Regions from separate parts of the Streptomyces sp. NPDC051173 genome, predicted to be linked through region 2. Evidence: riboswitches for the same ligand, from Rfam matches in the RefSeq annotation. Region 2 holds a riboswitch; the other holds the start of a gene.
What was found. A riboswitch is a leader RNA that binds a small molecule or an ion and turns the genes downstream of it on or off. The one in region 2 is predicted to bind S-adenosylmethionine.
Positions count from the first base shown of each region.

Region 1: it holds a riboswitch for S-adenosylmethionine, as region 2 does, so the genes downstream of both, AB0435_RS08785 (aminotransferase class V-fold PLP-dependent enzyme) here and thrC (threonine synthase) in region 2, are expected to answer to the same signal.

Region 1 covers NZ_JBFBBD010000010.1:9,641-13,758, forward strand. Annotated here, with positions in the region: gene AB0435_RS08780 (Lrp/AsnC ligand binding domain-containing protein) at 1-41, shown strand, start outside; gene AB0435_RS08785 (aminotransferase class V-fold PLP-dependent enzyme) at 88-1,467, opposite strand; SAM riboswitch class IV at 1,657-1,773, opposite strand; gene trpD (anthranilate phosphoribosyltransferase) at 1,978-3,042, opposite strand; gene AB0435_RS08795 (cytochrome b N-terminal domain-containing protein) at 3,208-4,118, opposite strand, start outside.
Region 2 covers NZ_JBFBBD010000106.1:13,484-17,601, forward strand. Annotated here, with positions in the region: gene AB0435_RS31855 (MoaD/ThiS family protein) at 1-13, opposite strand, end outside; gene thrC (threonine synthase) at 70-1,353, opposite strand; SAM riboswitch class I at 1,371-1,512, opposite strand; gene AB0435_RS31865 (glucosyl-3-phosphoglycerate synthase) at 1,688-2,635, shown strand; gene AB0435_RS31870 (trehalose-6-phosphate synthase) at 3,053-4,118, shown strand, end outside.

The DNA of each region.
Region 1 (4,118 bases), on a different contig from region 2:
ACGACCTGGAGGCGGCGTTCGCGATCGGGCTGGAGGCGTAGCTCTCCCGCGCCTGCGGACGCACACCGGACCCAGGACACGCGGCCGTCAGGCGGGGACGCAGCGGCCGTTCTCGGTGCGGTAGGACCACCGCGCGCCCTCGCGCACCAACTCCCCCACCGCCCGCACGAACCGCTCCACGTGCTCGTCCGGCGTCCCCGCCCCGAAGCTCACCCGCACCGCGCCCCGCGACTGCCCCTCCGGCGCACCGCACTCGCCGGGTGCGTCGCCTTCGCCGCCGAGCAGCGTGCGGACCAGCGGGTGGGCGCAGAACAGCCCGTCGCGCACCCCGATCCCGTACTCCGCCGACAGCGCCGCCGCGAAGTGCGAGCTGTTCCAGCCGTCGACGACGAAGGAGAGGACGCCCACGCGCGGGACCTCCCCTTCTCCGTCGCCGAAGAGCGACAGGACGCGGACGCCCGGCACCCGGGCGAGGCCCTCGCGGACGGCCGCGACGAGCTGCTCCTCCCGCTCGACGAGCCGGTCGAAGCCCGCCTCGCTGAGCGCCTTGCAGGCCGACGCGATGGCGTAGGCGCCGATGACGTTGGGCGAGCCGGCCTCGTGCCGGGCGACGGTGTCGTGCCACTCGACGTCCACACCGCCCCCCGCGCCCCGCGTCACCGCCCGGCTCGCGCCGCCGCCCGCGAGGTACGGCTCCGCGTCCCGCAGCCAGTCCGGCCGCCCGGCCAGCACCCCGGCGCCGAAGGGCGCGTACAGCTTGTGCCCGGAGAAGGCGATCCAGTCGGCGCCCAGCTCCGTGAGGTCCACCGGGTGGTGCGGCACCAGCTGCGCCGCGTCGACGACGATCCGGGCGCCGTGCGCGTGGGCGGCGGCCGTCAACTCCCGTACGGGCCACAGCTCGCCGGTCACGTTGGACGCGCCCGTCACACAGACCAGGGCGGGGCCGTGGGGCTCGCGGTCGGCGAGGGCACGCTCCAGGATCTCGACCGCCTGGCGGGGGCAGCGGGGCGCGTCGAGGTAGGTGACGGTGACGTCCGCGCGCCGCTCCCACGGCAGCAGCGCGGCGTGGTGCTCGGACTCGAAGACGAACACCCGGGTGCCCGGCGGGAGCACGGCCGCCAGGAGGTTGAGCGAGTCGGTGGTCGAGCGGGTGAAGACGACCTGGTCACCGGCGCGGCAGCCGAGGAACGCGGCGATCTCCGCCCGGCTGTTCTCGAAGAGGTCGGTCGACAGCTGCGAGAGGTGCCCCGCCCCGCGGTGCACGCTGCCGTAGTACGGGGCGTACGCCGCGACGTCGTCCCACACCCGCTGGAGGGCGGGGGCGCTCGCCGCGTAGTCCAGGGCCGCGTAGGTCACCTCTCCCCCGGTGACGAGCGGGACGCGGACGTCGTGGCCGAGGACGGGCAGGGGGGCGCGGTCGGCGGTGGGCACGACGGTGGGCTCGGCGGCAACAGGGCATGCGGACATGGCGAATTCTCCCGGGTACAGGCGGAAAGGCGGTGTACACGCACCCGCGAGAGACCTCTGCGGTGTGCGGAAAGGACGACCCAGCGCACGGCGGTGCCGTGGCGGGACGCGGGGGGAACGGGCCTTCGGCCCTATCGCATTCGCTGAATCATGGAGGATCTCCCTCGACAACCAGGATCCCTGGCGAGGGATCCGCGCTTGCCGCAGACCTCGTTGCCTGCGACCTGGTCATCACCCGGGGCACCCCGCCACGGAAGGAGGGTTGCCGGACAGCGGGCCGGGGCCGTGTCGCTGTCACTCGTGACCTGGCGGAGAGTATGGCACAACTGATCGTCGCGAGAAAAGGTTGTCCGCATCGCGGGATTCCGTCTGCGCACCACCGCCGCGCGGCGGCGTCCTCACGCCGGGCTGGCTGAATTGCGCACCCACATCAGCCAAATCCAGCCCGTCCGGCGATTGAGGACACGCCCGAAGGGCGTTCCCGCCGCAGGCGGCAACGCACCCGCAGGTTCAGACGTTGCTGGCCACCACCCACCGGTCAAGCACGCGCTTCGCCGCCCCCGAGTCCACCGACTCCGCGGCGCGGGCGATGCCCGCCGCGATCTGCTCGGTGAGCGGCGCGTCCGTCGGGTCCACCGCCACCAGCGCCGCGGCCGCGTTCAGCAGCACCGCGTCCCGCGCGGGGCCGGTCTCACCGGCCAGCAGGCGGCGGGCGACATCGGCGTTGTACGACGCGTCGGCGCCCTTCAGCGCCTCGACGGGGACCAGCGGGATGCCCACGTCCCGCGGGTCGAAGGGCTGTTCCTCGACCCGGCCGTCGCGGACGGTCCAGACCCGTGAGGTCGCGGTGGTGGTCAGCTCGTCCAGCCCGTCGTCCCCGCGGAAGACCAGCGCCGAGGAGCCGCGCTCGGCGAGCACCCCGGCGAGGATCGGGGCCATGCGGGCGTCGGCGACACCGGTCGCCTGGGCCCGCACCTGCGCGGGGTTGGTCAGCGGGCCGAGCACGTTGAAGGTGGTGCGGATGCCCAACTCGCGCCGCGCGGCCGCGACGTAGCGCAGCGAGGGGTGGAACTTCACCGCGAAGCAGAAGGTGATGCCCGCCTCCTCGGCGACCTCCACCACCCGCCGCGGCGTGAGGTCCAGATTGACGCCCAGCTTCTCCAGGACATCCGAGGCGCCGCTGGAGGAGGACGCCGCGCGGTTGCCGTGCTTGACGACCTTGACGCCGGTGCCGGCGACGACGATCGAGGCCATGGTGGAGATGTTGACGGTCTTGGCGCCGTCGCCGCCGGTGCCCACGATGTCCACGCTCGGGCCGGGCACGTCGATGAGGTTGGCGTGCGAGTACATCGCGCGCACCAGACCGGAGATCTCGGCGACGGTCTCGCCCTTGGCCCGCAACGCGACGGCGAATCCGGCGATCTGGGCGTCGGTGGCCTCACCGCGCATGATCCGGTCCATGGCCCAGGCGGTGTCGTCCGCGCCGAGGTCCGAACCGCTCAGCAAGGTGTTCAGCAGACCCGGCCAGGAAGGTGCCACCGCGCTGTCGCCGCCCGCCGGGGTCACAACGTTCATGGTCCACGCTCCTGGTGGTCGGTCGGAGAGCCGCGGCCGTCCGGGGCTCTGCCGGTCCAGCCTATCCAGGCCCGGGTACGGCGAAGAGCCCCGTCCACGCGCTGGACGGGGCTCTTGCTGTGGCGATCAGCGATCACTGACCGGCCGGGGCCGGTGCGAGGCGGATCAGTGGTGGCCGTGGCCGCTGGTGATCTCCTGGAACTCCTCCGCGGTGGCCTTGGGGATCTGCGTCCCCTCGCCGTAGAAGCCCTTGGAGAGCTTCACACGGAGCTTCTGCGTGGCGCCGAGCTTGCGCTCGACACCGTTCTCGTCGACCTCGGGGGTGAGCTCGAGCGGCTTGGGCTGCTCGTGCGCCGTGAGGGTGTGCAGCTGCTCCTGCGAGAGCGGCTCGTGGACCTCGACGAACTCACCGTGCGGCAGGCGCTTGATGATGCCCGACTCGCGGCCGTGCAGCACCTTGTCCCTGTCACGGCGCTGGAGGCCCATGCACATCCGGCGGGTGGCCACGAAGACCAGGACCGGGACGGCGAAGAAGCCGATGCGGACGAACCAGGTGATGGCGTTGATCGAGAGGTGGAAGTGGGTGGCCCACAGGTCGTTTCCACCACCGACCAGCAGCACGAAGTACCAGCTGATCCACGCGGCGCCGAACGCGGTGCGCGTCGGGGCGTTCCGCGGGCGGTCCAGCAGGTGGTGCTCACGCTTGTCGCCGGTCACCCAGGACTCGATGAACGGGTAGACGGCGATGGCGGCCAGCACCGTCGGGAAGATGATCAGCGGGATGAGCACGCCCAGGACGAGCGTGTGGCCCCACAGGTTGATCTCCCAGCCCGGCATGACACGGATCAGGCCCTCGGAGAAGCCCATGTACCAGTCGGGCTGGGCACCGGTGGACACCTGGTCCGGCCGGTACGGGCCGATGGCCCAGATCGGGTTGATCGTGGCGATCGCGGAGACGGCCGCGATCACACCGAAGACCAGGAAGAAGAAGCCTCCGGCCTTGGCCATGTAGACCGGCATCAGCGGCAGGCCGACGACGTTCTTGTTCGTCCGGCCGGGGCCGGGGAACTGCGTGT
Region 2 (4,118 bases):
CGGAGATGCTCATGGGGGTCCTGCCTTTCCGGTCTTCCGGTGAATGGTCGGGTGGGGACGGGTGGGACGTCAGCCGGTGGCGAGCCCGGCGGCGCGGAACGCCTCCAGGGACGGCCGGATGGTCGCGGACGGCCCGGCCGCCACGGCGTCCAGCGTCTTGAGCCCGTCCCCGGTGTTGAGCACGACCGTCGTCAGCGCGGGGTCGAGCACCCCGCGTTCGATGAGCTTGCGGGTGACGCCCACCGTCACCCCGCCCGCGGTCTCCGCGAAGATCCCCTCCGTCCGGGCCAGCAGCCGGATCGCGTCGACGATCTCCGCGTCGTCCACGTCCTCCACGGCGCCGCCCGTCCGCCGGGCGATGTCGAGCACGTACGGCCCGTCCGCGGGGTTGCCGATCGCGAGGGACTTCGCGATCGTGTGCGGCTTCACCGGCCGCACCACGTCGTGGCCGTCCTTGAACGCGCGGGAGACCGGCGAGCACCCCTCCGCCTGCGCACCGAAGATCTTGTACGGCCGGTCCTCGACCAGGCCCAGCGCGATCAGCTCCTTCAGCCCCTTGTCGATCTTCGTGAGCTGGGAGCCGGAGGCGATGGGGATCACGATCTGGTCCGGCAGGCGCCAGCCCAGCTGCTCGCAGATCTCGTAGGCGAGGGTCTTGGAGCCCTCGCCGTAGTACGGGCGGAGGTTGACGTTGACGAAGCCCCAGCCCTCGCCGAGCGGGTCCCCGATCAGCTCGGAGCAGAAGCGGTTCACGTCGTCGTACGTGCCCTCGATGCCCACCAGGTCGCCGCCGTAGACCGCGGCCATGACGACCTTGCCCGCCTCCAGGTCGTGCGGGATGAAGACGCAGGACCTGAAGCCCGCGCGGGCCGCGGCGGCACCGACGGCGCCGGCGAGGTTGCCGGTCGAGGAGCAGGAGAGCGTGGTGAAGCCGAAGGCGCGCGCCGCCTCGACCGCGATGGCGACGACGCGGTCCTTGAAGGAGTGCGTGGGGTTGCCGGAGTCGTCCTTGACGTACAGCCCGCCGGTGACGCCCAGCTCGCGGGCGAGGTTGTCGGCCTTGACGAGCTTGGTGAAGCCGGGGTTGAGGCCGGGCTTGTCCGCGACGTCCGCGGGTACGGGCAGCAGTGGGGCGTAGCGCCAGATGTTGTCCGGCCCGGCCTCGATACGGCGGCGCAGGGCCTCGGGATCGCCGGTGGGGAGGTCGTACGCGACTTCGAGCGGGCCGAAACAGGCGGCGCAGGCGAAGATGGGACCGAGGTCGAACCGCTCCCCGCACTCCCGGCACGAGAGGGCGACGGCGGGACCGAGCGCGACAGAAGTGGTTGAGCTTTCGACAGACTGCACAGCCATGGAGGCGAGGCCCTTTCTCCTCATCTTCCTCGCGGCGAACCTCGCCACGAGACGGAATTGGCACCTTCCCCACCGGGAGCCTCGCTGCTGTGAGCAAGACCGGCGGGAGGGTTGCCGGGGCTTCAACGGGCCGTGTCCCTCTGCCCCTCTGGATGAGCGGTATGGCACTGGGCTCGGCCCAGGCGTTTGTGTACGCGGCGACCCCGACATACGACGGCGTTCCGCGTTGTTCAGACTGTAACCGAAGGCACGGGCACCCGAGACAGTCGTCCGTACCGCGAGATGCGTCACAGGACAACCACCGGACAACCACCGGACAAGAGGAGTCGTTCACGTGCTGGAAGAGGTGGAGCGCTGGCTGGGCCGGCGGTCCTGGTCCGTCGGAGACCGTCCGCTCGACCAGCTGCTCGCGGCCAAAAGGGAGAAGGGCACCACGGTCAGCGTGGTGCTGCCCGCGCTGAACGAGGAGGCGACCGTCGGCGACATCGTCGCCACGATCCGGCGCGAGCTGATGACGGACGCGGTGCCGCTGGTGGACGAGCTGGTGGTGCTCGACTCCGGCTCCACCGACCGCACGGCCGAGGCCGCCGCCGCGGCCGGCGCGCGCGTGGTCCACCGCGACGCGGTGCTGCCGCGGCTGCCCGCCCTGCCCGGCAAGGGCGAGGTGCTGTGGCGGTCGCTGCTGGTGACGCGCGGCGACGTCGTCTGCTTCGTCGACGCCGATCTGCGCGACTTCTCCGCGGACTTCGTCTCCGGCATCGTCGGCCCCCTGCTGACCGACCCCGGCGTGCAGTTCGTGAAGGCGATGTACGACCGCCCGCTCGGCGAGGTGGCCGGGCAGGGCGGCCGGGTGACCGAGCTGGTGGCCCGCCCGCTGCTCAATCTGCACTGGCCGCAGCTGGCCGGCTTCGTCCAGCCCCTGGGCGGCGAGTACGCGGCCCGCCGCTCGCTCCTGGAACGCCTGCCGTTCCCCGTGGGCTACGGCGTGGAACTGGGCCTCCTTGTGGACGCGCTCCACACGGTCGGCCTGGACGCCCTGGCCCAGGTCGACGTGGGCGTCCGCGTCCACCGCCACCAGGACGGCCGCGCGCTCGGCCGGATGGCCGCCGCCATCTACCGCACGGCCCAGCTGCGCCTGGCCCGCGGCCATCTGGTCCGGCCGTCCTTGACCCAGTTCGAGCGTACGTCCGAGGGATTCATCCCTCGGACGTACGCGGTGGACACGGAGGAACGACCACCGATGCGGGAGATCCCGGAGTACGTGGAGCGGCGGGCGGCTTAGCGGGGGTGGGGTGCGGCTCCGTTGCCGGGTGCGGCTCCATTGCCGCCTACGGCGGGCTTGTTCCCCAGCCCCGCCCCTTCCCGAAACCGGGGAGACCCCGGACCCCAACCCGGCTTCGCCGGGTGTCCTCAAACGCCGGACGGGCTGAATTTGGCTGATGTGGGTGCGTAATCCAGCCCGTCCGGCGATTGAGGACGCGGCCGCAGGCCGCTCCCGCCGCAGGCGGCAACGGACCCGCGCTCGGGGGCCTGGGGCACGCGCCCCGGTTCCGGGAAGGGGCGGGGCTGGGGAACAAGCCCGCCGCAGGCGCAGCCGACCCGCACCCGCGGCCCGGCCCGGCCCGGCCCCGACAAACGTTTGAACGGCCGGCAGTCAGGCAAGGCTGGCCACATGGTCGTTGAGCACATGCAACCGCACATGCACGCCGCACAGATCGTCGTCGCCTCCAACCGCGGCCCGGTCTCGTACAAGCTGGTCGACGGCGAGCTGACCGCCGGCCGGGGCGGTGGCGGTCTCGTCTCGGGGCTCAGCGCCATAGACCGCGACGCCGGCGCCGTGTGGGTGTGCGCGGCCATGGGCGAGGGCGACCGCGAGGCGGCGCGGCGCGCGGGCCGCAGGCTCGACACCGAGGACACCGGCGGCCACCGGGTGCGCATGCTGGACGTCGACCCGGACACCTTCGCCGCCGCCTACAACGGCATCGCCAACTCCGTGCTGTGGTTCGTCCACCACATGCTCTACGAGACGCCCCTGGCCCCCGTCTTCGACGCGGACTTCCGGCGGCAGTGGGCGGCGTACGAGGCGTACAACGCGGCCTTCGCGGACGCCCTCGCCGAGGAGGCCGCGCAGGGCGCCGCCGTGCTCGTGCAGGACTACCACCTGTCGCTGGTGCCGGGCCTGCTCCGGGAGCGCCGCCCGGACCTGCGGATCGGCCACTTCTCGCACACCCCCTGGGCCCCGCCGGACTACTACCGGCTGTTGCCGGACGACGTCGCCGAGCGGGTGCTGCGCGGCATCCTGGGCGGTGACCGCGCGGCCTTCCTGACCGAGCGCTGGGCGGACGCGTTCGCCGACTGCTGCGAGAAGGTCCTGGGGGCGGAGGTCGTCCGCGGTACGGGCGGGACGGCGGTGCTCTTCGAGGGGCGGACGACCCGGATCGGCGTGCACGGCCTCGGCGCCGACGCGGACTTCCTGCGGGAACGCGCGCACCGCGCGGACGTCGAGGAGCGGATGGCCGCGCTCCGCGAGCTGCTCGGCCCGGACCGCAAGGCGATCGTGCGCGTCGACCGCACCGAGCTGTCCAAGAACATCGTGCGCGGCCTGCACGCCTACCGCCGGCTGCTGGAGGACCGCCCCGAGTGGCGGGGCAAAGTGGTGCACATCGCCTTCGCGTACCCCTCGCGGCAGGACCTGAAGGTCTACCGCGCCTACACGGCGGAGGTCGAGCGGGTCGCCCGGGAGATCAACTCCACGTTCGGCACGG